DNA from 2 places in the Stenotrophomonas pigmentata genome. Region 2 is predicted to be linked to the other one. Evidence: predicted binding sites of a transcription regulator. Region 2 holds the regulator's gene; the other holds the start of a gene.
The links. Region 2 encodes FliA, which starts transcription of late flagellar genes. Its sites were predicted from a motif close to TAAAGTTTNNCNNNCNNNGGCCGATAA; they were not measured.
Positions count from the first base shown of each region.

Region 1: a site for FliA is predicted at 3,438-3,464, ahead of Q5Z11_RS02770 (GGDEF domain-containing protein). Genes of this name have one in related genera too.

Region 1 is NZ_CP130832.1:621,413-636,657, reverse strand. It holds gene Q5Z11_RS02800 (hypothetical protein) at 1-241, shown strand, start outside; gene Q5Z11_RS02795 (DUF998 domain-containing protein) at 268-879, shown strand; gene Q5Z11_RS02790 (VOC family protein) at 936-1,322, shown strand; gene Q5Z11_RS02785 (hypothetical protein) at 1,392-1,814, shown strand; gene Q5Z11_RS02780 (SDR family NAD(P)-dependent oxidoreductase) at 1,893-2,660, shown strand; gene Q5Z11_RS02775 (NAD-dependent epimerase/dehydratase family protein) at 2,779-3,411, opposite strand; gene Q5Z11_RS02770 (GGDEF domain-containing protein) at 3,530-5,071, shown strand; gene Q5Z11_RS02765 (RNA polymerase sigma factor) at 5,139-5,672, shown strand; gene Q5Z11_RS02760 (hypothetical protein) at 5,677-6,339, shown strand; gene Q5Z11_RS02755 (DUF808 domain-containing protein) at 6,519-7,427, opposite strand; gene Q5Z11_RS02750 (ABC1 kinase family protein) at 7,571-9,265, shown strand; gene Q5Z11_RS02745 (phosphoglycerol transferase I) at 9,722-11,821, shown strand; gene Q5Z11_RS02740 (DUF3772 domain-containing protein) at 12,011-14,431, opposite strand; gene Q5Z11_RS02735 (hypothetical protein) at 14,520-14,768, opposite strand; gene Q5Z11_RS02730 (lipocalin family protein) at 14,956-15,245, shown strand, end outside.
Region 2 is NZ_CP130832.1:2,143,826-2,159,070, reverse strand. It holds gene fliR (flagellar biosynthetic protein FliR) at 1-773, shown strand, start outside; gene Q5Z11_RS09805 (putative bifunctional diguanylate cyclase/phosphodiesterase) at 945-3,065, shown strand; gene flhB (flagellar biosynthesis protein FlhB) at 3,262-4,392, shown strand; gene flhA (flagellar biosynthesis protein FlhA) at 4,389-6,497, shown strand; gene flhF (flagellar biosynthesis protein FlhF) at 6,647-8,479, shown strand; gene Q5Z11_RS09785 (MinD/ParA family ATP-binding protein) at 8,466-9,350, shown strand; gene Q5Z11_RS09780 (RNA polymerase sigma factor FliA) at 9,347-10,096, shown strand; gene cheY (chemotaxis response regulator CheY) at 10,110-10,502, shown strand; gene Q5Z11_RS09770 (protein phosphatase CheZ) at 10,502-11,122, shown strand; gene Q5Z11_RS09765 (chemotaxis protein CheA) at 11,126-12,988, shown strand; gene Q5Z11_RS09760 (flagellar motor protein) at 13,258-13,998, shown strand; gene motD (flagellar motor protein MotD) at 14,002-14,949, shown strand; gene Q5Z11_RS09750 (ParA family protein) at 14,949-15,245, shown strand, end outside.

The DNA.
Region 1 (15,245 bases), 1.5 Mb from region 2:
CGACTATCAGCCCGATGACGGCCGCAACTGGACCCAACCACCGCGCCTGATCGACTGCCCGCGCTGCCCCGGCATGCGCATGGAATTCATCGGCCGCAAGCGCTTCCACGAAGGCTCGCAGGCAATGCCCTTCCTGCTCGGCGATCTCGGTGAGCTGTTCGTCAACCGCGAGGAGTTCGATCTGCACGCCTGCCCGGGTTGCGGCAAGGTCGAGCTGTTCCTGTCCAATCGCGTACGCTGAGCAGCGCACGCATCGAAGGGCCAACGATGCGTTACCAGCGCTGCCTGATCCTGCTGTTCGTGGCGATGTACCTGCTGATGCTGCTCGGTGGTGCCGCGCTCAAGCCTGGCTATTCGCCGCTGTCGCAATACATCAGTGAACTCGGCGCGACCGGCAGCGCACATGCGCAGGCGATCAGCCTGTTCGGCTTCATTCCGGTCGGCGTACTGGCCGCATTGCTGCTGTTCGCGTTCGCACGGTTAGCTCCAGTAAGCGGTGCCAGTCACTTCGGCTATTGGCTGCTGATGTTCGAGCCGCTGGCGTGGATAGGTTCCGCGCTGGCACCTTGCGATCTCGGCTGCCCGATCGGCGGCAGCCTGTCGCAGTCTCTGCACACCCTGCTCGGCGTGTTCACCTATCTGGGCACAGCACTCGGTCTGGTGTTGTTGGCAACCGCGCCGACATTGCGCCCAGCTACGCGCGTGTTGTGGATCGCGCTGGCAGGGCTCTGGTTGCTGCTGTTCGTATTGATGGGACTGGAACCACTGCAACCCTTGCGCGGGCTGCTGCAACGTCTGGCCGAATGGAGTGTATACAGCGCGCTATGCATCACTGCATGGCGACTGAGTATTTCAACAGCTGTGCCGACAGCGCGATAACACGCAACCACGGATAGCGGGTGTACGCTGCGCTCCTCTGCCACCGGAGCATCCGCATGAGCCACCGCAGCCGTCTTGCAGGTTTCATCATTGATTGCCAAGGCACCGACAGCGATGCCGCCGCCGCGTTCTGGGCGCCCGCTCTGGGCTTGACCGCCAAGCCCGGCCATACCGAGAACGATGGCGCGCAGTACGCCGAGCTATTGGGTGCACCCGCTGACCTGCATGTGGAAGTGCAGCGCGTCGATCACGCTTCACGCGTGCATCTGGATATCGAGTCCGACGATATCGATGCAGAAGCCGACCGGCTTGAAGCATTGGGCGCACGTCGCATTGCCAGGATCAAACGCTGGTGGGTGATGGAAGCACCCACCGGCCATCGCTTCTGCATCGTGCAGATGCACCATCCAGAACGTGGCGCAACGCCCAATACCTGGGATTGATACATTTTTTTCACGACAGCCTGCGTTGCGATGTGTTGGAATGCCGGTCCAAATCAAGGAGTGAACAGCATGGGTTTGATCACCGGAATGGTCGTGGGCGGTCTGGGTGGCTTGGCTGCCATCAACATCCTGGCGCTGATTGCGAAGAACAGCGGTACGCCGCATGACCTCACCACCTTCAGTTCCGATGAGGACGTGCTGGCCAAGGTCGATGCCTGGGCAAACGAACATGGCTATCGCCTAGTCCGCGACATCGATGGCACACGCGTCTATCGCAAGGGCAACAACATCCTGACTTCACCGATGTACATGGAAGTCACCAAGGATGGAAACAAGTACACCGTCAAGAGCTATACGCAGATCAACGGCTTCATCCTCCGCGGTGACATGGCGCTCACCGGCGATACCTTCATCGCGAAACTGCCGCGTTCGATGGCCAAGAAGGCGCAGAACAACCTGTTCGCGACCTTGAACGTGCCTGGCCTGCCGTGATGACGGAACACCGCGTTCTTCGCCCGTAAGCCAAGACGCAGCGATAATGCGCGGTCTCCGCCCACCGGAACCGCAGCAATGAATCCATCCTCTGCTTCTCTACACGGGGCACGTGTCCTGGTTGCCGGTGGCAGCCGGGGCATTGGCTTGGCCATCGCCCAGGGCTTTGCCCGCGAAGGCACGAAGCTCAGCATCTGCGCACGTGGCGCGCCCACGCTGCAGCAGGCTGCCGATGTACTGCTTCGCGACGGCGCGGCTACCGCGCACACACAGCAATGCGATCTCGCCGATCCGGCGCAGATCCAGGCCTGGATCGACGCTGCTGCCGCCGAGCTGGGCGGTATCGATATCCTCGTCAACAATGCGTCCGGCTATGGCAACGGCAATGACGATGCCAGCTGGCAGGCCGGTTTCGATATCGACCTGATGGCCGCGGTGCGCGCCAACCGTGCCGCCCTGCCCCATCTGCGCCTGAGCACCTTGCCGGCCATCCTCAACATCAGCTCGATCAATGCCTCGGTGCCGACGCCGCGCGCGGCCGCCTATTCCGCCGCCAAGGCAGCGTTGAACTACTACACCACCAGTCTGGCCACCGAACTGGCGCGCGAGCGCATCCGGGTCAACGCACTGGCACCGGGCTCGATCGAATTCCCCGGCGGGCTGTGGGAGCAGCGGCGCAGCAACGCACCCGAGCTGTACGAGCAGATCCGCAACAAGATCCCGTTCGGTGGTTTCGGCAATGTCGAGGATGTGGCCAATACCGCGGTATTCCTGTGCTCGCCTGCAGCGCGCTGGATCACCGGCCAGGTACTGGCGGTGGATGGCGGGCAGTCGTTGCCAGCGTAACAACGTTGTGGGAGCCGCTGTTTGTAGGAGCGGCGTAAGCCGCGAAGCCGGTGCACTTACAGATCGCCAGCTTCGCGGCTTACGCCGCTCCCACAACCCAACCAAGCTCAACCAAGGCTCACACCAAATCCGCCGCCCCAACCACCCGAACGCCAGGCTGTGGATTCAATGCCGCCTCCACCAGGGCGTCGGCAATCCGCGGGGCCGGATTGATCCGCCACGCGCGCGGCAATACCGGCGCCAGCGCGCCCAGCACCACGCTGGCCAGATGCTCGCCGGTGCGACGTTCGGCGCGCTCGCCGCCGATCAATCCCGGGCGAACCAGCGTCAACGAAGCAAACCCCAGCGCGCGCAGATCCTGCTCCAAGGCGCCCTTGACCCGGCTGTAGAACACCAACGAGCGCGGATTGGCGCCGGCCGCCGAATTCAACGCGAATACCTCGCAACCGTTGCCCCGTGCCGCCTGCGCGATCGCCAGGGGATAGCCATGGTCGATCTGCTGGAAGGCCTCGCGCGAGCCGGCCTGCTTCATCGTCGAACCCAACGCGCAGATCACCGCGTCCACCTGCCAGCCCTGTGCCACGGTCGCCAGCGCGGCGAAATCCAGCACCGGATTGAACAGTTTGGCGTCGGTCAGCGGCAGCGCGCGGCGGGTGGGTGCGATCACCCCGCTGCAACGCGGGTCGGCCAGCAACCGCTGCAGTACCTGCGCCCCGACGAGCCCGGTCGCGCCAGCCAGCAATACCCGCATGATGTCCTCCTGTGAGCGGCTGCCATTCAAGCCGGCTGCTACCTTGCCGATAATGGGGCTTGGACACCACCTCCGGTTGCGCACAGGCGCAGCCACAACCCGCCCGGATCCCTGCGCAATGGCCGACAGCCCCGACGACTCCTCTACCTCCCGCAGGGGCGGCCTGGGCCGCATCCTCGCCCGGCGCAGCGCGCCGCAAGCGACTGCGGCGGGCGAGGTCGTGGCCAGCGGGGGCGGCGGCATGGCCATGCTGCAGCGCCTGTTCATCGGTGCCAACGCGCCGGAACCGGTGTTGGCGGCCTTCGCCCAGGGCATGTGCACCCTGCCCGGCGAGCTTGGCGACATGGGCCAGCGCCTGCACAGCGCCCACGCCGAGAAGGACTGGGAGCGCTACGGGCGCCTGCTGCGGCAGTTGATCGACAAATACATCCGCACGGTTGAACTGGAAGCCTCCACCACCAGCAACAGCCAGGCCGAGCAGCTGCGCGACATGTTGCGCGACACCTTGGGCGCGGTGCTGGCCAGCCTGATGCAGCAGTCACCGGAACTGGAACAGCAGGCCCAGCGCATGGGTGAGGAACTGCGCAGCTGGCGCAGCGGCCAGCCGCTGCAGCCGGTGGCCATACATCTGCGTGAGCTCTGCCACCAGGTCGGCGTGCGCAGCAGCAGCCTGCAGGAACAGCGCGACCTGCTGCTCAACCTGTTCGACATGCTGCTGGAAAACATCTCCGAACTGCTCGATGGCGACAGCTGGCTGCAGGGCCAGATCCGCTCGATCCGGCAGTTGCTGGCCGGGCCGCTGGATGCGAACTCGCTGGAGCAGACCCGCAACGACCTGCGCGAGGTGATCTACCGCCAAGGCCTGCTGCGTGATGGCATCGACCAGTCCAAGCAGGCGATGAAAGACCTGATGGTGGACTTCGTGACGCAGGTGGACGGTATGGTCACCGAAACCGGCGAATACCACGACCGCATTGCCAGTTATGCCATTGCCGTACGCCAGACCCGCAGCATCTCCGACCTGACCCAACTGCTGCAGGACGTGCTGCAGGACACCGCACGGGTACAGGAACAGGCCGCACGTGCACGTGACCATCTGGCCAATGCCCGTGCCGAGGCCAAGGCCGCCGAGCAGCGCGTGCAGCAACTCGAACGCGAGCTGGAAGAAGCCGGCAGCCAGCTGCGTACCGATCCGCTGACCGGCGCCCTGAACCGGCGCGGGCTCGAGCAGCAGCTGGGCGAGTTGCTGGCCGACCACGGCACGCCGCTCAGCCTGGCCATGCTCGACCTGGACCACTTCGGCCAGACCAATGCCCAGCACGGCCATGCCGGCGGCGACCAGGCCCTGCGCCATCTGGTGGCGGTGATCCAGCAACGCCTGCGCGGGCGCGACTGCATCGCCCGCCTCGGTGGCGACGAGTTCGTGCTGGTGCTGCCCGGCCTCAACCGCGCCGCCGCGCTGGAAACCCTGCAACAGCTGCAGCAGCAGATGGCGCAGCGGCCATTCCTGCATGGCGACCAGCGCGTGCAGGTGCGTTTCAGCGCCGGCGTCGCCCAGGCCCAGCCCGGCGAAGCCCTGCAGGCTCTCCTGCAACGGGCCGACCAGGCCTTGTATGCAGCCAAGCGGGTAGGCCGCAACCAGGTCCTGCCGGCCAACTGAGCCATCGCCCGAGCGGAATTCCGCCCGCGGCTGTGATATTTCCTGCGCTGGTGCGAATCACCTTGGCATGGACATCACTGCGACCGCCCCCATCGCCGATCTGCAACAACGCTTTGCCCTGCTGCTGGCCCAGCACCAGGGCATCGTGCTCAAGGTTGCGCGTGGTTATTGCGCGCACCTTGAAGACCGCCGCGACCTGATCCAGGAAATCAGCACCCAGGCCTGGCGTGCCTTCCCTGACTTCGATCCGCAGCGTGCGCGCTTCAGCACCTGGCTGTACCGCATCGCCTTGAACATCGCCATCTCGCAACTGCGTGGCCGCGAACTGCGACGGCAATACCACAGCGATAGCGCGCTGGACGATGACCTGGCCAGTGTTGCCGACAACGCCGAGGACACCGCCAGCCTGGCCCAGCTCAATGCCTTGATCCACCGCCTGCCAGCGCTGGACCGTGCCCTGCTGTTGCTGCACATGGACGACTGCAGCCACCGCGAGATCGGCGATGTACTGGGCATCAGCGCCAGCAATGCCGCCACCCGCCTGCACCGACTGCGCCAGCAACTGCGCAGCCAGTTCGACCCCACCGACACACGAGGCTGACCGCATGGAACTCGACCAACTAAAAGCCGCCTGGGCACAGCAGGCGCAACGTATCGACCAACTGGAAGTGCTGGCCCTGCAGGCATGGCAGCAGCCACGCCAGGCCGGCGTGCGCCGCCGCCTGCGCTGGTTCAGCGGCCTGCAGCTGGGCTGGTTGCTGGTGTGGATCGCGGTCACCGTGTTGGCCGCCGGCTTCTGGATCGAGCACCGTCAGCTGCCGCAGCTGCTGCTGAGCGGGCTGGCCCTGCATGTCTACGGCATCGCCGCGATCTGGGTATCGGTTACCCGCGCCCTGCTTGCCGTGCATGTGGACATGGCCTCGGCGCCGGTGTTGATCCAGCAGCAACGCCTGGCGAAGCTGCGCCGCTTCACCGCGCTCAGCGAACTTGGCCTGGGCCTGCCGTGGTTCTGCCTATGGCTGCTGGTGCTGCAATGCCTGTGCGTGCAGTGGCTGGGACTGGACCTGTACGCGATGGCGCCGGCGTGGTTCCTCGGCACCCTGGGATTCGGCGTGGTGCTGATGCTGGTCAGCGTCGCAGCGGCACGTTGGGCGATGCGGCGCGTGCCAACCAATCATCGATGGCAGCGACTGCTGGACAGCCTGTCCGGGCAATCGCTGGCCCGTGCCCAGCGGCAGCTGCAGGAGTTGCAGCAAGGCCTGCAGTAACTGCAGCCGCGTTGCTGTTTTGTAGGAGCGGCGTCAGCCGCGAAGCTGGCAATCCAGCAGATTACTGTCATGCCAGCACTCAATTGGTGCCGGTGACATCATCTGCTTCGCGGCTCACGCCGCTCCCACAACGGTTGGTCTATCGGCTTCGCGGCTTACGCCGCTCCCACAAAATCAACTCAATGCGCGGCTTTCGCCCCACGCATACGCTGGAACAAGGTCACCACGGTCAGTACCACTGCACCAATGATCACGCCTACCACCACGCTGCCCACCGCATTGGCCAGCCATTCCAGATTGGCCGGCGCCAGGCCGACGATGAAGTGATGCAGGGCCGGGATCGCGTGCACCAGGATGCCGCCACCCACCAGGAACATCGCCGCGGTGCCGGCAATCGACAGGCCGCGCATCAACCACGGTGTGGCATACAGCAGGCCACGGCCAAGCGCTGCCAGCGCGCGGCCCTTGTCCAGCAACCAGGCGCCGATATCGTCGAGCTTGACGATGCCGGCAACCAGTCCGTAGACGAACACCGTCATGCCCAGCGCGATCACGATCAGGGTCGCCACCTGCTGTGCGAACGGCTGGTTCGAAACCACCCCCAGCGACAGCACGATGATCTCCGCCGACAGGATGAAATCGGTACGCACCGCGCCCTTGATCTTGTCCTTCTCGAACGCAACCAGATCCACCTTTTCATCAGCCATGGCCTTCAAGCGCTCGGCCTTGTGCGCGTCGTCCTCATCCTTGGAATGCAGGAACTTGTGCGCCAGCTTCTCCACCCCTTCGTAGCAGAGGAAGGCACCGCCGATCATCATCAGCGGGGTGATCGCCCACGGCAGCCATGCGCTGATCGCCAGCGCCGCCGGCACCAGGATCGCCTTGTTGACCAGTGAGCCCTTGGCCACCGCCCACACCACCGGCAACTCCCGGTTGGCGCTGACGCCGGTCACCTGCTGGGCATTCAGCGCCAGATCGTCGCCGAGCACGCCAGCGGTCTTCTTGGCGGCAACCTTGGTGAGGATGGAGACGTCATCCAGCAATGCAGCAATATCGTCGAGCAGGGCAAACAGGCTGGCTCCAGCCATGGGTCACCGTCAGGTCGTGGGACAGGGGGAAGAGGGATTCTCACTCATTCGTGGCGTCATCGGGATATCCGCCCACGCATTCACCCACCTGCAACCCGGCTGCGGCCACACTGCACCCGTGCCACCACGGAGATACCCGCTTGATGGAACCGACCAGCAGCGATGCCCCGACCACCGTCGGCGGCAACAGCCGACGCCAGCAGATCGTGCGGCTGCTGCTGCGCTACCGTAATTCGGGGGTGTTCTCCGGGATCTCGCTGGATGGCGAAATCCCGCGCCTGGGCCGGCCACCGGCCGCCGGCAATCCCACCCAGTTCGTCGCCGACCTGGAGGCGCTGGGCACCACCTTCGTCAAGCTCGGGCAGGTGCTGTCGACCCGCCCGGACATGATTCCGCCCGAATACGTGGCCGCGCTTGAGCGCATGCAGGAACAGGTTGCGCCGATCCCGGTCGAGCAGATCCGCGCGGTGATCGAGGACGACCTCGGTGTACCGGTCAGCAAGCTGTTTGCCTGGTTCGACCCGGAACCGCTGGGTTGCGCCTCCATCGCCCAGGTCCACCAGGCCGAGCTGCATGACGGGCGGCAGGTCGCCATCAAGGTGCAGAAACCCGATATCGCTGCCCAGCTGCGTTCGGACATCGGCGTGCTGCGCAGCTTCGCCACCGCCGCCGACCACCTCACCCGGGTTGGTCGCAAGGTGCGCTTCTCCGACTGGCTGGGCGAGTTCGCCAAGACCCTGCGCATGGAGCTGGACTATGAAGCCGAGGCCGCCAACCTGGCGCGCTTCGGCCAGCATCTGGCGCCGTACCCGGAGCTGTGGGTGCCACAGCCGGTCTGGGATCTATGTGGCCGCCGGGTATTGACCATGGAACTGGTGCATGGCGTGCGCGTGGATGCCATCCCGCAGGTCCGCCGCACCGAGCAGTCGATGGTGCCGTTGGCCGCCGCACTTGTGCGTGGCTACCTGGACCAGATCTTCGTACATGGCGAGATTCACGCCGACCCGCACCCGGGCAATCTGCGGGTGACGCCGGAGGGCCAGCTGGCGATCTTCGACCTGGGCATGGTCGCGCATGTGCCGCCACGGCTGCGCCAGCGCCTGCTGAAAGTGCTGTTTGCCGCAGTGGACGGACGCGGCGAGGAAGTGGCCGATGAAATCATCAGCATCAGCACCCGGCTTGAGGACTACGACGAAGAGCGCTACCTGCGTGAGACCGGGCAGATGATTGCGCGCTACGCCGCCAACGGCACCTTGTCCGAAGGCCACGTGGTGCTGGAGATCGTGCGGATCGCCACTGCCAGCAATCTGCGCACGCCACCGGAACTGAGCCTGCTCGGCAAGGCCCTGCTCAATCTGGAAGGCGTCTGTCGTTTCCTCGCCCCCGAGATGAAGACCCGGCGTGTGGTCGAGAAACAGCTGCAGCATGTGATGCGCGCGCACTTCCGCAAGTCGCTGTCGGCCGCCAACCTGGCCAGCGAGGCGATGGAAGTGCAGCAGCTGCTGCGCAACGGGCCACGACGCATGTCCGACATCCTCAGTCTGGTAGCCGAGAACAGGCTGCAGATGAAGGTGACCGGCCTGGATGAATCGCGCTTGATGGAGAACATCCAGAAAGTCGCCAACCGCATCGCGGCGGGCTTGATCACCGCTGCATTGCTGCTGTCCTCCACCCTGCTGATGCGGGTACCAACACGCTGGACGCTGCTTGGTTACCCGGCCTTCGCGATGCTGCTGTTCCTGCTCGGTGTGTTCATCGGCCTGGGCCTGATTGTCAGCTCACTACTGTTCGATCGCCGCACCAGAGCGCGGGCACGCGAAGAGCGCGGCCACCGCTAAGCCAGAACGCAACAACTGTAGCCCGGGTAAGCGCAGCGCACCCGGGACCACGCGTGGCGTGCATCCACGCGATGACAGCACCGCCGACGAACCTTGCAAGCCTCATTGCAGGTGCGCGCACAGCTGGAGCAGCACAGCCACGCGCAAGCTGCATTGCTTCTATCGTTGCCATCCCGGGTGCGCTGCGCTTACCCGGGCTACGTGATGTCGCTTCAACGCACTGACGCCAGTAGGCGCGAACATCAATAAATCAGCCTGAAAAGCACACTCTCTCACCCTGTCTCACGCGCAAAACGCCGCAATCCGCTGATGATGAATACGACAGCGCTGTCCAAACATTTCAGTCAGGTTACGGCAGGCAAGATCCAGATGCTTCGCCGCATCGCCCATACAGCGTGCCTGCAAAGCGCCGACGGCCGCAGCCGTTGACCCTGTCTCCGCTACCCACGTGACCGCATGCATTGGATCATCTGGCTGTCTCTGGCAGCACTGTTCGTATTGTTGATGTTGTCACCCACCCTGGCCCGGTTGAAGGCAGGTCTGTTATCGCTGCTGTTGCTGGCACTGAGCAGTTGGTGGTTGATCGATAAACTCAGCGGCGATGGCATCAATTCCGCCACGCTCTACCACCTGCGCAGCGACATGGAAGGCGCCGGTGTTGGTGACTTCAGCGCCTACATCATCGGCTTCATCGGCCTGGTCCTGCTATCGCTGACACCGTTGTTGCTGCTGCGCATGCGCCGCCTGCAACTGCCACGCCATGGTCTGCCGGTATTCGCAGGGTTCGCGGCGCTGCTGCTGTCCACGCTGATGCTCAGTCCCTTGTACGCCGACGGCAAGCGCATCTACCTGCAGATGCAGCCGGTGGACTACAGCGCGGTGGCTGGCGAGTACCAGCTGCCATCCAAGCCATTGGCGCAGCGGCCCAACATCGTCTGGATCTACGGCGAGAGCCTGGAACGTACGTATTTTGACCAGAGCGTATTCCCCGGCCTTATGCCCAACCTCACCCGGCTTGCTGGTGAAGGCCTGGATTTCCGCAACATCGCCTCCGCCGACGGCAGTGGCTGGACCATCGCCGGCCTGGTGTCGTCGATGTGCGGCGTGCCGCTGACCACCGCGCAAGGCGATGAGAACAGCATGGGGCGGATGGGCCGCTTCTTGCCTGAAGCCTTCTGCCTTGGTGATTACCTGAAGCAGCAGGGCTATAGCAACCACTACATGGGCGGAGCCAACGGGCAGTTCGCGGCCAAGGCCGACTTCCTCAACTCGCACGGTTTTGACGACGTGCGCGATCTGGAATGGTTCCAGCAGCAGAACATCGCCAAACGCCATTTTTCCAATTGGGGCGTGCACGATGACGTGCTGCTGGAGCGCGCCTACGAACGTTTCCTCGAGCTGTCAGCGAGCGGCCAGCCGTTCATGCTGACCGCCTTGACCATGGACACCCATCATCCGGCCGGGCATCTGCCGGTGGCCTGCAAGAACACGCGCTATCGCAGCGTGCACGGCAATATCGGCCTGCTCAATGCACTCAAATGCAGTGATCGGCTGATCTCGCGCCTTGTGGATCGCATCCGCAGCAGCGAGTTCGCCGACAACACGCTGGTGGTGGTGGCCTCCGATCACCTGGCCATGCCCAATGACCTGAGCCATGTGCTGGAAAAGCAGAAGCGCGAGAACCTGCTGCTGTTCCTGGGCAACAAGCTGCAACCGCAGCAGATTGTTGCCCAGGCGGGCACCACGCTGGACTCGGGCGCTACCGCGCTGCAGCTGCTGGATCCGGCGATCGATGCAATCGGCTTTGGCCGCTCACTGTTGAAGCCTGCCCCTGCGGCCAGTGCCAGCGTCGCGGCTACCAGCGGTGATACAAGGACGTACGCACGCTATAGCGCGTTCGCACGTTCACTGTGGCTGGGCGAACAGACCCGCATGCTCAGACTGGACGAGGATCAGGTGCTGGTCGGCGTGCAGAAGGTGCAGCCGCCGGTGCTGCTGGAATACGACCAGCAGTGGGACCTGAAATCGGTGTACCTGGAAAATACCTCGCGCAAGTTCGAGGAAGCCGATCCGCAGCATCGCCTGGCCTATGTCGACCGCTGCACTGCGTTTGAAGATGGCTCGGCCGACGGCCAGTGGTGCGCGCTGCTGCTGGACAGTGACCAGGGCATGCGCCTGTACCGCGATGCGCAGCTGCGCCGAGGCATCGCCGTGGATGCGCCGCTGCAGGCGTTCAGCGGGCCGCGCCCAAGCGTGCGTCAGTCACGCATGATCAGCCGCCAACCGCGCCACACCAGTCCCGGCCAATACGTGCTGGAGCTGTATGCGGCGCAGCGCCCCGAGCGTGGCTTCTGGGTGGAAGCAGTGGCGTCCAAGCGCAACGTGGTGGTGGCCCAGCAATGGGTGCAGCCCGATGCCGATGGCCGCATCCGCATGCCGCTGGGCGTGGACCAGGAGATCGACGACCTGGAGATCCGCGCCTGGTTGAATCATGCCGAGCAGTTGGCCGTGGACGACTATGCGCTGGTGCCGACCAGCGAGCATCCGAGGTCGTAACGCTGCTGCTTTTGCAGGAACGGTGTCAGCCGCGAAGCTGGCAATGCTGCAGTCGCTATTGCAGCCGCAATCTGGCGGACCATCAGCTTCGCTGCTTGCGCCCTCCTACAAATCACCGGGAAAGCCCCTGCCGAGCATGGCTCGGCACTACATGCGGACCTCCCCCTGCCGAGCATGGCTCGGCACTACCTAGGTTTGCGGGGGATCGCGTACCAGGTGGATGTCGGTCGGGGTGGACAGGGCGATGCCAGCGGCGGCTGTCTGTTCCAACAGGGCGAACAATACCTCGCTGCGGGTGCCGTAAACGCTCCGCGACGAGGACACATAGGCGAAGCTGTTCACCGCCACCTGGCCGCCACTGATCGAATCAATGAAGAACGACGGCGCCGGATCGATCAGCACCGTTTCGTTGGCGGCATAGATCCCCAGCAGCAATGCCCGCAACTTGCCCATGTCGGTGCCCAGCGGCACCGAGAACTGCACCTGGATGCGCCCCAGCGCATTGGCCATGGTCATGTTGCGGATGGTCTTGGTGATCAGTTCCGAGTTCGGCACGATCAGCGTGGAACGATCGCCCACCTGGATCTCGGTGGAACGCACCGAGATGCGGCGGATGTCGCCTTCCTGGTCGCCGATCTTGATCCAGTCACCAATTTTCACCGGGCGCTCGGCCAGCAGGATCAGGCCGGAAACGAAGTTCTGGGTGATCGCCTGCAGACCAAAACCGATACCAACCGACAGCGCGCTGGCCAGCAAGGCCACCTTTTCAAAGCCAATACCCAACGCTGCCAAGGCCCACAAAGCAGCCAGCACGATGCCCAGATAGTGGGCAACGGTGCTGATGGAATTGCGTGCGCCGATATCCAGTTCGGTCTTGGGCAGATAGGTATCCACCAGCCAACGCTGCACCACCCGCATCAGCGCAAGGCCGAGTACCAGCACCAGCACCGCGCTGATGATCGAGCCCGGCGTCAGCAGGTTGCCGCCGATCTTGATGCCGGCCGACAGACGCTCCAGCCAGCCGTACAGGGCGCTGACGTTGCCGAACGGTGCAACAAAGGCGGTGATGCCCAGCATCACCAGCGCAAGCCGTGAGGTGGCCGACAGCAATACACCGGCCTGTTCCAGGCGACTGGCAGACAAGCCCGTCGACAGCCGCAACATGCGCCCGGCAGCACTTTCCGGCGCCAGCAGCCACAACGCGAAATCATCGGCGAAACGCGTCAGCAAGGTGGTCGCCAGCACGATCACCGTGCCCCAGACCATCTGCTGGGCAGTGAACATGGCGAAGTTGAGGTAGCCCAGCAAGGTCGCCACCAGCGCGGCGAAGATGCTCAGGTAGCCACCCAGGCGCGCCACGATCAGCCAGCCACTGCGTGGCGCCCGCGGCGAGCGGCCGCTGCTGGTGTTCTCCGCTTCGGCCTGTGCGGCCGCTGCCGCACGGCGTCGATGCAGGCCAGCCAAGGTCGCCAGCATGCTCATGATCAACACCACGTAGGTCAGTGCGATCAGGCCATCCAAGGTCACCGTACCCACCGCCGAGGTCCGCGCCGCGCGATTGACGTCGCGCAGCAGCATGGTCAGCCAGGTCAGGCTGGCCGCACCCCAGGCAAAGCGTCGCAGGCGGGCGGCAGCGACATCATCGATGTCCAGCAGGCGCCAGGTGGGCCGCGACGGCACCAGCAGGCTGGCTGCCACCGCACCAATGAAGGCCGCCACGAAGGTGGCGACAACGAACATGTCGGCCACCGATTCCAGCCGCGGTGCGATGGCATCGATTGCCCGCAGGCTGGCCACCAGTACCGTCGCCGCCAGCCCGGGCAGCAAGGTGCCGACCAACAGCAGCCACACCGCAAGACCGGTACGACGCAGGCGTCCGTCCGGGGCACGTTCGGAAGCGGCATAGCGGCGCCCAAGGTGGCGCAGCCAGATGCGCAGCGGGAACAGCATCAGCAAGGCCAGCGAGGCGCCCAGCAGCGGCATGCCCCAGCCCTGCTTGCCGGCCGCCTTCAGCAGGGCATCGTGGGCCTGCCGGTACAGCGATTGGAACCGCGCAAGATCATCCGGCACATGCTCACCGAATTCCCGCCACAGTGCCGGCGACAACGGCGAGGCCACCTTGCGCCCCATCTGCTCGCCGAACTGCTGGGCGCGCATCTTCTCGATGGCTTCGTTGGCCTGCTTGGCCTCCTCGGCCAGCAGCTTGCCGCGCTTGATGTCGGCATCGACCTGGCTGCGCTGCTGGTCCAGCAGCTTGCGCTGGCGGGCAATGCCGGCGTCTTCGCCGCCTTCGGGTGCCGGCCCCAGCTGTTCGATGCGGGCGTCGAGCTGGGTCAGCTCCGGCTGCAGCGCGGCGACGCTGGCCTCGGCCTCACGCTGCGCCTGGCTGGCACGCTCAGCCAGGGTTTTCAGTGTTTCCGGTGCGTCGGCATCGTTGACTGCGCGCTTGACCGCCGCAACCGTGCGCGAGGCCTGTTCGATACGGGTCTGCGGACTGATGTCGGCCGCCGCTCCATCTGGCGCGGCCCAGGCCGCACTGCTGGTAGCCAGGCCAACCAGGAGAACAAACAGCAGTGCACGCAGCGGATGCGAAAAACGTTGGGCAAGCAAGACGGGGCACCGGATCGCGCGGACCACCGCGCCTGCCGGGAACTATATGTCAGAGCGCGTTCACATCCTGCAAAACCGTGCCCGATCTTCAGTATTCCAGTGCCAGCTCGACGATGTGGTGGCGGTTGAGCTCATAGATCTCCATGAACTCGTCCTCGGTCAACTCGTGCGGCGCGTAGATCGCCACCGGCTCCCACACCTGCGTGGTTGGCTGCGGTTGGCGTGGGCCTACACGCAGGCAGAAACCCTGCCCCTCGTACTCGACCACCTCCGGCAGCTGCTCCCAGCGCTCGCGCGCATAGCGGTTCTGCCCCTTGAGCAGGATCACGACAAACATGGAGAACTCCTGTTTTTCGGATGCCGCCAGCCTAGCGCAGCCCGATTTGTCCGGCGCGAAAAAGCGTTGCCACCGATGGCAGCGATTCAGTGAATGGCAAATCAACCCAGCAGGCACAGTCCCTTAACCGGCAGTGGCCTATAGCTGTGGCCCCGGCGCGCCCGCGCCACCGCCGAAGAGGTCAACCATGACGCAACACTCCTCCCTGGCAACCGTTCCGCACGTGGACCTGCAACGCTATCTGGGCACCTGGTACGAAGTGGCGCGCCTGCCGATGCGCCATGAGCCCGAGGATGCCACCGACGTCAGTGCCCACTACTCGCTCAACGACGATGGCAGCGTGCGCGTGCAGAACCGCTGCCTGCACAACGGCGACCTGGAAGAATCGATCGGCCAGGCAACCGCGGTCGATGACAGCAACAGCAAGCTGGAAGTCAGCTTCCTGCCGGAGGGCCTGCGCTGGATTCCCTTCACCAA
Region 2 (15,245 bases):
CGGTCATCGACGGCCAACAGGCGTTTGCCATCATCGGCAATACCCTGTGGATCATGTTGCGCATCGGCGCGATGTTGATGGCCATGCCCATGGTCGGTACCCGCGCGGTGCCGGCACGGGTGCGCGCCTTGCTGGCCGTTGCACTGTCCGTGGCCTTGTCGCCGGTACTGCCGCCAGTGCCGATCTTCAATGGTTTCGACTCGGCCACCGTGCTCAGCATCCTGCGCGAAGTCGCGGTCGGGGTCAGCATTGGCTTCCTGCTGCGGCTGATCTTCGAAGCCGGTGCCATGGCCGGTGAAATGATCGCGCAAAGCACTGGCCTGGCCTTCGCGCAGATGGCCGACCCGATGCGCGGTGGCAGCTCCGGCGTGATCGGACAATGGTTCTACCTGATGTTCGGCCTGCTGTTCTTCACCAGCAACGGCCATCTGGCACTGATCTCGTTGCTGGTGGACAGCTACAAGGCCTTGCCGATCGGCACCGCCCTGCCCGATCCGCATGCAGTCGCCGCCCTGGTCCCGACCCTGGCCCTGCAGATCTTCCGCGGCGCCCTCTCGCTGGCCTTGCCGCTGGTAGTGGCAATGCTGGCGATCAACCTGGCCTTCGGCGTGCTGGCCCGAGCAGCACCGGCACTGAACCCGATGCAGCTCGGCCTGCCGGTCGCCCTGCTGCTGGGTCTGTCCCTGCTGACCCTGCTCGCCGGGGAAATGGGGGCGCCGGTCCAACGCCTGTTCAACATCGCCTTTGACACGGCGCGACAAGTGACAATGTGACGCCTTACTCAGCTCAACGTTCTGGTTTTGTTATTGCCTGAGGCCCCTCTTGCTGCTTTCCCTATACCCGTGGATAGTCCGGGTACAGTCGGGCGCTGCAGGGGAATGCGGCACCGAACACGGCAGCGCTCGCTGCCGCAACCGCGGTACGACAATTAGGGAGAGGGTTTGATGCTCGTCGGCAGCTACAACCCGTTGTTTGTCGTGTTGTCCATCCTGGTGGCGATCCTTGCCTCGTTCACGGCACTGGACATGGCCTCGCGGGTATCCGCATCGCAGCCACGACGCGTTGCTGCCCGCTGGTTGTTGGCCGGTGGCGTGGCGATGGGTGCAGGCATCTGGTCGATGCACTTCGTCGGCATGCTGGCCTTCCGCCTGCCAATCCCCCTCGGCTACGACCTGTGGCTGACCCTGGAGTCACTGCTGGTGGCGGTGGCCGCCTCGATCTTTGCCCTGTGGCTGGTCTCGCGGCCAACCCTGCCGCACCTGCGCCTGGCGCTCGGCGCGCTGCTGATGGGTCTGGGCATCGCCTGGATGCATTACGTCGGCATGTCGGCGCTGAAGATGACACCCGGCATCGACTACGACCGCATCTGGTTCGCGCTGTCGATCATCATTGCCGTCGGCGCGTCTTGGAGCGCGCTGTATATCGCCTTCCGCCTGCGCGCGGTCGAACAGTCCATGCCACTGCGCCTGATTGCCGCCGCCGTCATGGGCCTGGCCATCGTCGGCATGCATTACACCGGCATGGCTGCCGCGCGCTTCCCGGCCAATTCGGTGTGTGCCGCTGCATCCAGTGGCGGCGTGCCGACCGAGTGGTTGGCCGCCTGCGTGGTATTGCTGACCGTCGGTGTGATGGCAGTGGTGCTGACCATCTCGCTGTTCGAACAACGCATGCAGGCGCGTCTGCTACACCTGCGCAACTCGATGCTGTCGGCCTCGCTGGACGATGCGCGCAAGGAGCTGTTCCATGCCAGCCTGCACGACTCCCTGACCCGCCTGCCCAACCGCCAGCTCTCGCACGAGCGCATCGAGCAGATGCTGCAGGGCGGGCAAGCGCTGGCGGTGATCTCCATCGACCTGGACGGCTTCCGCCACATCAATGGCACCTTCGGCCCACAGACCGGTGATGCAGCGCTGGTCGACATCGGTGAGCGCCTGCGGCAACTGCTGCCGGCCGAGGATCTGGTCGGGCGCCTGGGCGGCGACCAGTTCGTCATCGCCAGCCCGCTGAAGCGACCAGAGGATGTAGACCTTCTGGCCGAGCGCATCATTCTGGCGGTCAACTCGGTGCGCGTTGCCGGCCGCGACCTGCGCATCACCGCCAGCCTCGGCATCGCCCAGCACCCGCAGCACGGCGACAGCGCGGCACAGCTGATCGCCATGGCCGAAACCGCCATGGCCTATTCCCGCCAGTCCGCACGCAACAGCCATGCGGTGTTCGCCGACTGGATGAACGACAACGTCGAGCAGGACCGGCGCTTGCTGGAAGACCTGCGCAAGGCGCTGGGCACGGCGCAGTTGTCCCTGCACTACCAACCCCGCGTGCATGCCAATAGCGGCCGTGTCAGTGGCGCAGAGGCGCTGATCCGTTGGCGCCACCCCGAGCACGGCTACATCCCGGCCGATCGCATCATCCGCCTGACCGAACAGAGCGGGCTGATGGACACCATGGGCAACTGGGTTCTGGACGAAGCCTGCCGGCAGATGCGCAGCTGGCAGGATGCCGGCAACGGCGATTGGCGGGTGTCGGTCAACCTGTCCGGCCGTCAGCTGGGCTCGCCCAAGCTGCTGGAGGATGTTCGCGCGGCACTGGACCACAGCGAGCTGGAGCCATCACGGCTGATCCTGGAGGTCAGCGAAACCGCGGTGATGCGTGATGCCGACAATGCCATCTCGGTCCTGCGCAGCGTTGCCGGGCTGGGCGTTGGCATCTCGATCGATGACTTCGGTACCGGCGTCTCCAGCCTGTTGCACCTCAAGCGCCTGCCGGCCACCGAGATCAAGATCGATCGCGCCTTCGTGCTGGCACTGGAAGAGAGCGACGAGGACGTGGTGATTGTCTCGGCCATCGTCGCGCTCGGCCACGCACTGAACCTGCAGGTCGTTGCCGAGGGCATCGAAACCCAAGGCCAGCGTTCCTATGTGGAGCGGCTGGGCTGCGACCACCTGCAGGGCTACCTGCTGGGCCGCCCGGTCAGTGCCGAGAATTTCATGCGCCTGCACGGCGGCGACAGCCAGCACGCAGCAATGGAAGCCCGCCTGGCCTCGTTCCACGCCAACCAGGAATAGGTGCCCCACCTGTAGTGCCGAGCCATGCTCGGCATGGGGCTTTACCGGGAATGCCTCTTGCCGAGCATGGCTCGGCACTACCTTTGCGGCTTTTGGATTGCTTGTAATGCCCCTGCCGAGCATGGCTCGGCACTACAGCTGGGGTTTGGAATGATTTTTGCACGACCTTGGAAGAACCCTTCTTCCATGCCAGGCAATGTCCGAGAACGAACAGGCCGGGGAAAAAACCGAACTCCCCACCGAAAAACGCCTGCGCGAGGCCCGCGAGCAAGGCAATATCCCGCGTTCCCGCGAGCTTGCCACCGCTACCGTCTTCGTCGCTGCGGTGCTGGCGCTATACGCCTTGGGCGGCTCGATGGGTGGCTCGGCCCGGCAGTGGATGAAGGCCGCGCTGACGCCTGAAGTCGGCCTGCTGGACACCCCGAATGCCCTGTTTGGCCACGCTGGCTGGATGCTGCTCAAGCTGATGCTGGCCTTCAGCCCATTGTTACTGGTCTGCCTGCTCGCTGGCTTCATCGCCCCAACCCTGATGGGCGGTCTGCGCGTTTCCAGCAAGGCGATGATGCCGGACCTCAACCGCATGAACCCGATGTCCGGGATCAAGCGCCTGGTTGGCGCCGAGGCCCTCGCGGAATTCGTCAAGTCCCTGCTGCGCGTGGCCTTTGTCGGCACCGCCGCGGGCCTGTGCATCTGGCACGGCGTGGATGCGCTACGCGGCCTGCTGCACCTGCCGCTGGAGAGCGCCATCGGCCGCGGCCTGGCCTTCACCCTCAAGCTGCTGCTGGCCACGGCCGGCGCGATGGCCCTGCTTGCCGCCATCGATGCGCCGTACCAGAAGTGGAACTGGCTGCGGAAGCTGAAGATGACCCGCGAAGAGCTGCGGCGCGAGATGAAGGAAAGCGAGGGCAGCCCCGAGGTCAAGGGCCGCATTCGGCAGATGCAGATGCAGCTGTCGCAGCGGCGGATGATGGAAGCGGTGCCAACCGCCGACGTCGTGCTGGTCAACCCGACCCACTACGCGGTCGCCCTCAAGTACGAAAGTGGACGCATGAACGCCCCCACCGTGGTCGCCCGCGGCGTCGACGAACTGGCCCTGCGCATTCGCCAGGTGGCCGACGGCAACAAGGTCACCATCGTCTCGGCGCCGCCTTTGGCACGGGCCTTGTATCGGGAAAGCCAACTCGGCAAGGAAATCCCCGTGAGACTGTATTCGGCTGTTGCCCAGGTCCTGTCCTACGTCTACCAGTTGCGCCAATGGCGCACGGGCCCGATGCCGCAGATGGCGTCCATCGATATCGATGAATTCGGCAAGGGAGGCAGCCGATGAGCAGCCAGACCTCGGGCTTCTCCGCGCGCCGCGTGCTGGACATGCTGCGCCAGGGGCTGGGTGCACCACTGATCGTGCTGGCCTTGCTGGCAATGGTGGTGGTGCCCTTGGCACCGCCGGTGCTGGACGCCCTGTTCACCCTGAACATCGCGATCTCGATGCTGGTGCTGCTGGCCGTCGTGTATGTGAAGCGACCGCTGGACTTCACCATCTTCCCGATCGTGCTGCTGGTCACCACGATGCTGCGGCTGGCGCTGAACGTGGCCTCCACCCGCGTGATCCTGCTCAACGGCCAGGACGGCCACGAAGCCGCCGGCAAGGTGATTGCCGCCTTCGGTGAGTTCGTCATCGGCGGCAATTACGCGGTCGGCATCGTGGTCTTCGCGATCCTGACCATCATCAACTTCGTGGTTATCACCAAGGGTGCCGGGCGCGTGTCGGAAGTGACCGCCCGCTTCATCCTGGACGCCATGCCCGGCAAGCAGATGGCGATCGACGCCGACCTCAACGCCGGTTTGCTGACCCGCGAAGAGGCCAAGGTCCGCCGCGAGGAAGTCCGCGAGGAAGCCGACTTCTACGGTGCGATGGACGGTGCCAGCAAGTTCATTCGTGGCGACGCCATCGCCGGCATCCTGATCCTCTTCATCAACATGCTCGGCGGCCTGGCCGTAGGTGTACTGCAGCACGGCATGCCGTTCGGCGACGCCGCGGCGACGTATACGCTGCTGTCGATCGGTGACGGCCTGGTGGCGCAGCTGCCGGCCCTGCTGGTTTCCAGTGCCGTGGCCATGCTGGTGACCCGCGCGTCGCGCTCGCAGGACATGAGCGAGGCGATGATGGGCCAGGTGTTTGGTCAGTACCGCGCACTGGCCATCACCGCCGGCATCATCGGCTTGGTCGGCCTGGTGCCGGGCATGCCGAACCTGGCCTTCCTCACTTTGGCGGCAATCCTCGGCTTCATCGCCTGGAAACTGTGGAAACGTGAAACCGCTGCTGCCGCCAAGCCCGCAAGCAACGAAGCCGCTGCCAACGAAGGCGGCCTGAACGCGCTGGGCCAGCCGCAGCCCGCCCCCACCGCTGAACTGACCTGGGACGAGCTGCGCCCGGTTGATCCGCTCGGCCTGGAAGTGGGGTACCGGCTGATTCCGCTGGTCGACAAGGCCCAGGGCGGCGAATTGATGACGCGCATCAAGGGCGTGCGCCGAAAGCTCACCCAGGACCTGGGCTTCCTGATCCCGCCGGTCCACATCCGCGACAACCTGGAACTGCCGGCCACCCATTACCGCCTGCTGATCCACGGCGTGCCGGTCAGCACCGCCGACATCCATCCGGACCGCGAACTGGCACTGGACCCGGGCAGCGCGATGGGCAAGCTGGAAGGCATTGCCGGCAAAGACCCGGCGTTCGGCCTGGACGCCACCTGGATCCAGCCGCATCAGCGCGCCCATGCCGAGTCGCTGGGCTACACCGTGGTCGATCCGGCCACCGTGGTTGCCACCCACCTGTCGCACCTGATCCGCGAGCACGCGCCGGAACTGCTCGGCCACGAGGAAGTGCAGCAGTTGCTGGCGACCCTGGCCAAGAGCGCGCCCAAGCTGGCCGAGGACCTGTCGCCCAAGGCGCTGCCGCTATCCACTGTGGCCCGTGTGCTGCAGAACCTGCTGGTCGAGCGCATCCCGATCCGCCAGCTGCGCAAGATCGCCGAAGCCATGGTCGAAGCCGCCGCAGTCACCCAGGACGCCGCCGCACTCACCGCCTCGGTACGCAATGCATTGGGCCGCTTCATCGTACAGGAAATCGCCGGTTCCTCGCCGGAGCTGCCGGTGTTCACCCTCAACCCGCAATTGGAACGCGTCTTGCAGGAGTCAACACAAGGCAATGGCGCCGCACTGGAACCTGGTCTCGCCGAACGCCTCCACCAAAGCCTTGCCGATTGCGTCGGCAAGCAGGAGGCCCGAAACGAGCCGGCTGTAGTGCTGGTACCGGCCCCGGTCCGCGCCGCGCTGGCGCGCCTGGTCCGCCACAGCGTTCCCTCGCTGTCGGTCCTGGCCTACAGCGAAGTGCCGGAAGACAAACGCCTGAAGCTGGTCGGCACGATCAGCTGAGGCAGCCCGAAAGCCGACACCGGCAACCCTGCCGGTGACGGAAACCAGACACCTGCTGCATCGCCCCCATTCCGCAAGAAGGAGCCCGCTTCGTCATGTTCGACATCGCCAACGCCACTCCTTCGCCGCCTCACTCCCGGTACCAAAGCATGAAGATCAAACGTTTCGTCGCCGCTGACATGCGCACCGCCATGAACCTCGTGCGCAAGGAACATGGCCCCGATGCCGTGATCCTGTCCAACCGCCGGATCGAGGAAGGTGTGGAGATCGTGGCGGCTGCGCATTACGACGAAACCGCGGTGAAGCAGGCCCTGGAAGCGACCCGCCCGGCCCCGCCGGCACCGGCCAAGCCGCGCAGCGCCGCCGAAGCCATCATGGCCGCGATGACCCGCCGCAAGACCCCGGAGCCGGAACCGGTCACCGCCACCACCTCGGCCGTCGCCGCCCTGGCACGCTCGGCAGTTGGCGCGACCGGCCGCTCCATCGACAACAGCATCGAGTTGGCACCGGGTAGCCGCTTTGCCGGCCTGCTCAAGTCCGCCGAAGTCGAACCGGTTGCTCCGCGCGCACCTGTCCCGCAGACCTTCTTCGCCACCCAGCCGGCCAGCGCCGACGAACTGCCGGTGGTGCCGGCTTTCCGTCCCGCCGGCAGCGCCGCTGCGGTCGCTCCGCTGGCCGCCGCACCTGCCGTCACCCAGCAGGCCAGCTTTGCCGACGCCATCGCCGCCGTCACCATCGAGCCGCCTGCACCGATGGAACGCGCGCGCTTCGTCATCGATCCGCCGATGCCGGAACCGGAGTTGCAGCAGCCGATCGCTGCCGTCGCCGTTCCAGCAATCCCTGTCGCACCGGTGTTCAACCCTGCCCCGGTCGCCGTGGCCCCAGTCGCTGTCGCGCCCGCAATCGAGGCAATCGCAGCCCCGGCCGCTGCGGCAGCAGCCATCGCCGCCGTCGCTAGCCCGCAGCCGGCGGAAGCGCCGGTCACCAGCGCTGTTGAAGCCACCGAAACTGCCGCCGTCGCCGCCACCTCCCCGGTGAGCGCAGTGACCAGCGCACCGGTGATCATCGCCCGCGACGACGAACAGCTCAGCCAGCTGCGTCAGGAAGTGGCCGGCATGCGCCATCTGATCGAGCGCGAGATGAACCGCTTCACCGATGAACGCCTGCGCGGCAGCGCGGTGCGCGCCAATGCGCTGGACCTGATGGACGAGTACGGCTTCGACGCCGGCCTGGCCCGCGATGTGGCCACCCAGATCCCGGCCGACATCGAGCCGAGCCGCGCTCGCGGTCTGATGCTGGGCCTGATCTCCAAGAAGCTGCCGATCGCCCCGGTCGACCCGATGGAAACCGGCGGCGTCATCGCCCTGGTCGGCCCCACCGGCGCCGGCAAGACCACCACCATTGCCAAGCTGGCCTCGCGCTTTGCCGAAGCCCACGCCGCCCGCGACGTGGCCTTGGTCACCACCGATACCCAGCGCATCGGCGCCCGCGAGCAGCTGTACGGCTTCGGCCGCCAGCTCGGCATCGCCGTGCACGAGGCCAACAGCGGCACCGACCTGAACCAGCTGCTGCAGAAGCTGGCCGACTACAAGCTGGTGCTGATCGACACCGCCGGCCTGGGCCAGCGCGACCGCGCCCTCACTGCCCAGCTGCAGTGGCTGCGCGCCGCCGGTCAGATCCGCACCCTGCTGGTGCTGCCCGCCAACACCGCCTTCCAGGACATGGACGAAGTGGTCCGCCGCTTCAGCGCCGCCAACCCGCAGGGCGTGGTGCTGACCAAGCTGGACGAGACCGGCCGCTTCGGTTCGGCCCTGTCGGTGGCGGTCGATCACCGCCTGCCGATCACCTGGGTGACCGACGGCCAGGACGTTCCGGAAGACCTTTACCGGGCCTCTGCCGCAAATCTTGTACTCCGCCTTGAAGATTTGCGCCGCGCGGCCGATATGCCCTGCAACACGGAGTTGAACAATGCAGTCGCGTGAGTACGCCAAGCTGACCAACACCTTCCCGCTGTCGGCTACCCGGCACGAACCTGCCGGCCCGGTACGCACCATCGCGGTGACTGGCGGCAAGGGCGGTGTGGGTAAAACCAATGTCTCGGCCAACCTGGCCGTGGCACTGGCAGGCATGGGCAAACGCACCCTGCTGCTGGATGCCGACCTGGGCCTGGCCAACATCGACGTGGTGCTGGGCCTGCAGCCCAAGCACACCCTGGCCGACCTGGTCGCCGGGCGCGCCACGCTGGAAGAAGTGATCATCGAGGGCCCCAATGGCGTGCTCGTGGTCCCCGCCGCTTCCGGCCGCCGCCACATGGCCGAGCTGCAGCCTGCCGAGCACGTCGGCCTGGTCAACGTGTTCTCCGAGCTGGAACGCGACCTCGATGTGATGATCATCGACACCGCCGCCGGTATCACCGACAGCGTGCTGACCTTCTGCCAGGCAGCCCAGGACACCGTGGTGGTGGTCTGTGACGAGCCGGCCTCGATCACCGATGCCTACGCGCTGATCAAGGTCCTGTCGCGCGAACGCGGCGTGGACCGTATCCAGGTGGTGGCCAACATGGTCCGCGACCCGAACGAAGGCCGCGCCCTGTACGAAAAGCTGGTGCGGGTCTGCGAGAAGTTCCTGATCGATGTTTCGCTGAACTACCTGGGCTGCGTGCCGCAGGACGACTGGCTGCGCCTTTCGGTGCAGCGCCAGCAGCCGGTGGTCAAGCTCTACCCTTCCGCGCCAGCCTCGCTGGCCATCAACGAAATCGCCCGTCGCACCGCGCGCTGGCAAGCCCCAACCGCCCCGCGCGGCGGCGTTGAGTTCTTCCTGGAACGCATCATCCAGCAGAAGGTGAAGGCATGAACAATGCAGCCGCTCAATACCGTGAAGTCCAGCGCAGTGCGGCCAATGACTGCATCACCCGCCACGCCGACCTGGTCCGCCGCATCGCCCACCACCTGGCCGCACGCCTGCCTGCGAGCGTCGAGGTCGACGACCTGATCCAGGCCGGCATGATGGGTTTGATCGAGGCCTCGCGCAGCTATGACGCCGAACAGGGCGCATCGTTCGAGACCTATGCATCCATCCGCATCCGCGGCTCGATGATCGACGAGATCCGTCGTGGCGACTGGGTGCCGCGCTCGGTGCACCGCCGCGCCCGCGACGCTGCCGCCACCATCCGTCGCCTCGAACAGAGCAGCGGCCGCGCGGCCAGTGCCAGCGAAGTGGCCGAAGCGATGGAACTGCCGCTGCCCGAATACATGCGACTGGTCGAAGACGCCTCGCGCGGACAGGTATTGAGCCTGGAATCGCGCATCGAAGACCAGGGCGAACTGGACACCCCGACCACCGGCGGCCCCAACCCGCAGCAGGTGCTGGAGCGCAGCCAGTTCGGTGCCGAGCTGGGCAAGGCCATCGGCCACCTGCCGGAACGCGAACAGCTGGTGCTGTCGCTGTACTACGAGCAGGAATTGAACCTGAAAGAAATCGGCGCGGTATTGGGCGTTAGCGAATCCCGCGTCTGTCAGATCCACGGCCAAGCCATGCTGCGCCTGCGAGGGCGGCTGAAGATTTTCGAGGCGGCAGACGCCGGCCTCGAGGAACCATGAAGAGGAAAGCCTTTTGAACAAGAACATGCGCATCCTGATCGTTGACGACTTCTCGACGATGCGTCGCATCGTCAAGAACCTGCTCGGCGATCTGGGCTTCACCAATACCGCCGAAGCCGAGGACGGGCATGCCGCGCTGTCACTGCTGCAGAGCCAGCCGTTCGATTTCGTGGTCACCGACTGGAACATGCCGGTGATGACCGGCATCGAGCTGCTCAAGGCCATCCGCAACGATGCCAAGCTCAAGACCTTGCCGGTCCTGATGGTCACCGCCGAGGCCAAGCGCGAGCAGATCATCGAGGCCGCGCAGAGCGGCGTGAACGGCTACATCATCAAGCCGTTCACCGCGCAGACTCTGGAAGAGAAGCTCGGCAAGATCTTCGAACGCCTGGCAGCGAGCGCCTGATGAACCAACTCGGGGAAGCACTGAACGACAAATCGGCCCTGGTGCAGCGCCTGCAGGACGCACTGGCAGCATTGGAAAGCGGCGACGAAGCCGGCTGGCGCCGGGAAATCGACGCGCTGGCCGCCCTGCGCGCCCAGCCGATGATGTCCGGCCTGGGCCGGCTCGCACGCGAACTCGGCCAGGCCCTGGGCGAATTGCCCAGCGTGCCCAGTGAAGCCGGCGAGCTGGACGACGCCTGCGCGCGCCTGGACCACGTGGTGCAGATGACCGAGCAGGCCACCCACCGCACGCTGGATCTGGCTGAAGAATGCCGCGCGCTGACCGAGCGTCTGCGCAGCGACGGCCTCAATGCCGAACAGGGCGAAATCCTCGAACGCATCCGCCACAACCTCACCGAAGTGGCCCTGACCCAGAGCTACCAGGACCTGACCGGGCAGATCATCCGCCGCGTGGTTGGCATCGTCCGTCGCGTGCACGAAGGCTTTGGCGCGCTGGGCCTGCCGCCGCCGGAAGACGATGCACGCAACCAGGGACTGGCTGGTCCGGCCGTCAATGGCCTGGACCGCCACGCCGTGTCGCAGGTCGACGCCGACGATCTGCTCTCGGACCTGGGGCTGTAAGTCATGAGTGCTTTTGCCGACGACATCGCCGCCGACTTCATCCTCGAAGCGCAGGAGATCCTGGATCGCCTCGGCGAGCAGCTGGTGACGCTGGAACAGGCACCGCACGACAGCGAGCAGCTCAACGCCGTATTCCGTGGTTTCCACACACTCAAAGGCGGCGCCGGTTTTCTGGCGATCCACCCGATGGTGGAGCTCTGCCACGCCGCCGAGGAAACCCTCGGCATGGCCCGCGCCGGCAAAGCCGAACTGCTGGCGCACCATTTTGATGCCGCCCAGCAATCGCTGGACTGGCTGCAGGCCATGCTCGACGCCGTGTCTTCTGGCACCGAACCGGAGCATGCCCCTGCTGCGCTGATCGCGCAGTTCGATGTTGGCGCTGCACCGGTCGTCACAGTCGCGCAACCGGTTGCAGCGCCTGCGGGCGACAGTGATCTGATCAGCGAAGACGAGTTCGAAGCCCTGCTCAACGAACTGCATGGCAGCGGCACCCCCGGTGCCCAGCCGATCGCTGCGGCAAAGGCCGGCGGTGACCTGATCGACGAAGACGAGTTCGAAGCCCTGCTTGACCAGCTGCATGGCGGCGCCGCACCTGGCGCTGTCGCTGTGCAGGCGATTCCTGCTGCACCCAAGCCCAAGCCGGCCGCGACTCCTGCCGCACCCGCGCGTCCTGCAGCAGGCGCAGCCAAACCAGCTGGTGCAAAGGCTGCCGAACCCGAGCACACCGTGCGCGTGGACACCAAGCGGCTGGATGCCATCGTCAACCTGATCGGCGAACTGGTACTGGCCCGCAACCGGCTCAAGACCCTGCGCATGCGCTTGAAGGACGAAGAGCTCGACCGCGCTGTCTCCACGCTGGATATTGCGACCGCGCGCCTGCAATCGGCGGTCATGCGGACCCGCATGCAGCCGGTCGGCAAGGTGTTCTCGCGTTTCCCCAAAGTTGCCCGCGACGTTGCCCGCTCTCTGCAGAAGGAAGTCGATCTGGAGTTGATCGGCGCCGACACCGAACTGGACCGCAACCTGGTCGAAGCGCTGGCAGACCCCTTGGTGCATCTGGTCCGCAACGCCATCGACCATGGCGTCGAATCACCCGAACTGCGCGAAGCGCAGGGCAAGCCGCGGATGGGCCGGGTTCGCCTGTCCGCGCAGCAGGAAGGTGACTACGTCAGCATCGAAGTGCAGGACGACGGTGCCGGCATCGACCCGGAGCGCCTGCGTGCCAAGGCCCGCGACAAGGGTTTGATCGACCCGGAAGCGGCTGCCCGCCTGACCAGCGAGGAGTGTCTGCACCTGGTCTTCCTGCCCGGCTTTTCGACCAAGCAGGAAGTCACCGACATTTCCGGTCGTGGCGTTGGCATGGACGTGGTGCAGTCACGCATCCGCGAACTCAGCGGCCAGATCCAGATCCAATCCGAACTGGGCCGTGGCAGCCGCTTCCTGATCCGCGTCCCGCTGACCCTGGCCATCCTTCCGACCCTGCTGGTGCAGGCTGGCGAGGACGTCTACGCCCTGCCCTTGGCCCGCGTGATGGAGGTGCTGCACGCACCGGCCACCTCGTTGGGCTGGTTCGACGGCCGCGCGGTATTGGACCGCAAGTCGCACACCCTGGCCTTGCTTGATCTGCGCCAGTGGTTGGGTGTCACCCCGGCACCTTCCACGCTGCTGACCATCGTCGTACTGCAGATGGGCGAAGCCCGCTTCGGTCTGGTGGTGGACCAGGTTCGTGGCCGCGAGGAAGTGGTGATCAAGCCGCTGCCACGCGCCTTGCGCGGCCTCAACGGCTACGCCGGCGCCACTTTGATTGGTGATGGGCGGATGGCCTTGATTCTGGATGTGGATGGGCTGCGTGGGGTGCAGGGGTAAGCAATGACCCGGCCCTCCAGCAAAGCCTGCGATCAAGCATCCCAACGGCCCCCGCGATGCCAACTGTCCCCTCTCCCGCCTGCGGGAGAGGGCAGCCCCGCGAAGACGGGGCGGGTGAGGGGCGCTTTCAGCTTTCAAAGCCAGAGCTGCCCTCACCCCAACCCCTCTCCCGCAGGCGGGAGAGGGGCTAACAAAAGCAACAGCGCCTGCAACAACAGCTGCACCGCTCATTGATTCAAGACCGCTACAACGAGGCCGATATACGCACCATGGACCGACTCAGCATCATTGGACTCTTCCTCGCCCTCGCCTCCCTGGTGGGTGGCAGCATCCTCAAAGGCGCTGGCCTGTCCTCGCTGTGGTCCCCTGCTGCCTTCGTGATCGTCATCATCGGCACCCTGGCAGCCATCCTGCTGCACACCTCACCGGCGGTGTTCAAGCACGCTTTCAAGATCGTGCGCTGGGTGATCCGTCCGCCGGCAAGCGATCGCCGCGCGCTGGTCCAGCAGATCGTCGACTGGAGCAACATCGCCCGCCGCCAGGGCCTGCTCGGCCTGGAGCCGCAGGTGGAGCTGCAGGACGATCCGTTCATCCGCAAGGGCCTGCAGCTGGTGGTCGACGGCGTCGAGCCGGACACTATCCGCCATATGCTGGAGATCGAACTCGGCAGCCAGGAGCAGCAGGATCTGGCCGCTACCAAGGTCTTTGAAGGCATGGGCATCTACGCCCCTACCCTCGGCATCATCGGCGCCGTGCTCGGCCTGATCGCGGTGATGAAGAACCTGGCCGACCCGAGCAAGCTCGGCCACGGCATCGCCGCGGCATTCACTGCCACCATCTACGGCATCGCCTCGGCCAATCTGCTGTTCCTGCCGGTATCGGCCAAGCTCAAGGGCGTGATCGCCAGCAGCTGCCGCGAGCGCGAAATGATCATTGAAGGCCTGATCGCCATTGCCCAGGGTGAGAACCCGCGCAATATCGAAAACAGCCTGGCCGGCTACGTGAACTGAGCCATGGCCCGCCGCAAGCACCACGAAGAGCACGCCAACCATGAAGCATGGGCAATCCCCTATGCCGATCTGATGACGCTGCTGCTCGCGTTCTTCGTGGTGATGTACGCCATCTCGTCCTTGAACGAAGGCAAATACCGCGTGATGGCAGATGCCTTGACCACGGCCTTTGGCGGCGCCCCGCGCACCATCAGCCAGGTGCAGGTGGGCAACAAGCAATTGCAGGGCGGCGGCTTTGATTCGCCATCGGTGATCAGCGCACCGAGCATGACCGGTGGCGCACTGGCCGACCCGACCCAGCTGCCGTCGATGGCTTCGCATATGCGCATGCCGGTCTCGGCCCACAACCAGGAACAGCTGCAGCGCGCCGAGCGCCAGCTCAACCAGATCGCCGATCGCCTCAGCCAGACGCTGGCGCCACTGGTCAAACAGGGCGTCATCACCGTGCGCCGCACCGAACTGTGGATCGAGGTCGAGATCAACAGCGACATTCTGTTCACTACGGGTTCGGCGGCGCTGGACGCCAGCGCTCGCAACACGCTCGGCACCCTGGCCGATGTATTGCTGGATGCCCCAAACGGCGTTCGCGTCGAAGGCCATACCGACAACCTGCCGATCGCCACCGCGCAGTTCCCGTCGAACTGGGAGCTGTCAGCGGCACGCGCAGCCAGCGTCGTGCACCTTTTCGCCGATCATGGCGTGCAGCCACAGCGATTGGCGATGGTGGGTTACGGCCAGTTCCGCCCCCGCGAAAGCAACGATGCGCCCGAAGGGCGCAACCGCAACCGGCGGGTGATGGTGATCATCCTCGCCGATTCGGCAGCGGCAGCCGATCTGCCTGCTTCCGGCAACACCACAGCCAGTACCAGCGACGAAGGCGGGAACGGCGGCACAACTGCCGCATCCGCCGTTCGCAGCGCGGTACCGGCGGTCATCGAAGGAGTCCAATGATGCGTATCTGGGCCATTGCCAACCAAAAAGGCGGCGTCGGCAAAACCACCACCACTTTGTCACTCGGGCGCGGCCTTGCCGCGCGTGGACACAAGGTGTTGTTGATCGACCTGGACCCCCATTCCTCGCTGACCCGCGCCTTCGGCGTACCGGTTGAGCCGGTGCCGCAGGGCGTGCAGGAACTGTTCGCCACGCCGCCACATGAGATCGCTTCGCTTGCCCGCCACAGCGACATTCCTGGCCTGGACTATCTGTGCGCGCAAGCCTCGCTGGCCACGCTGGAACGTCGCAGCGCC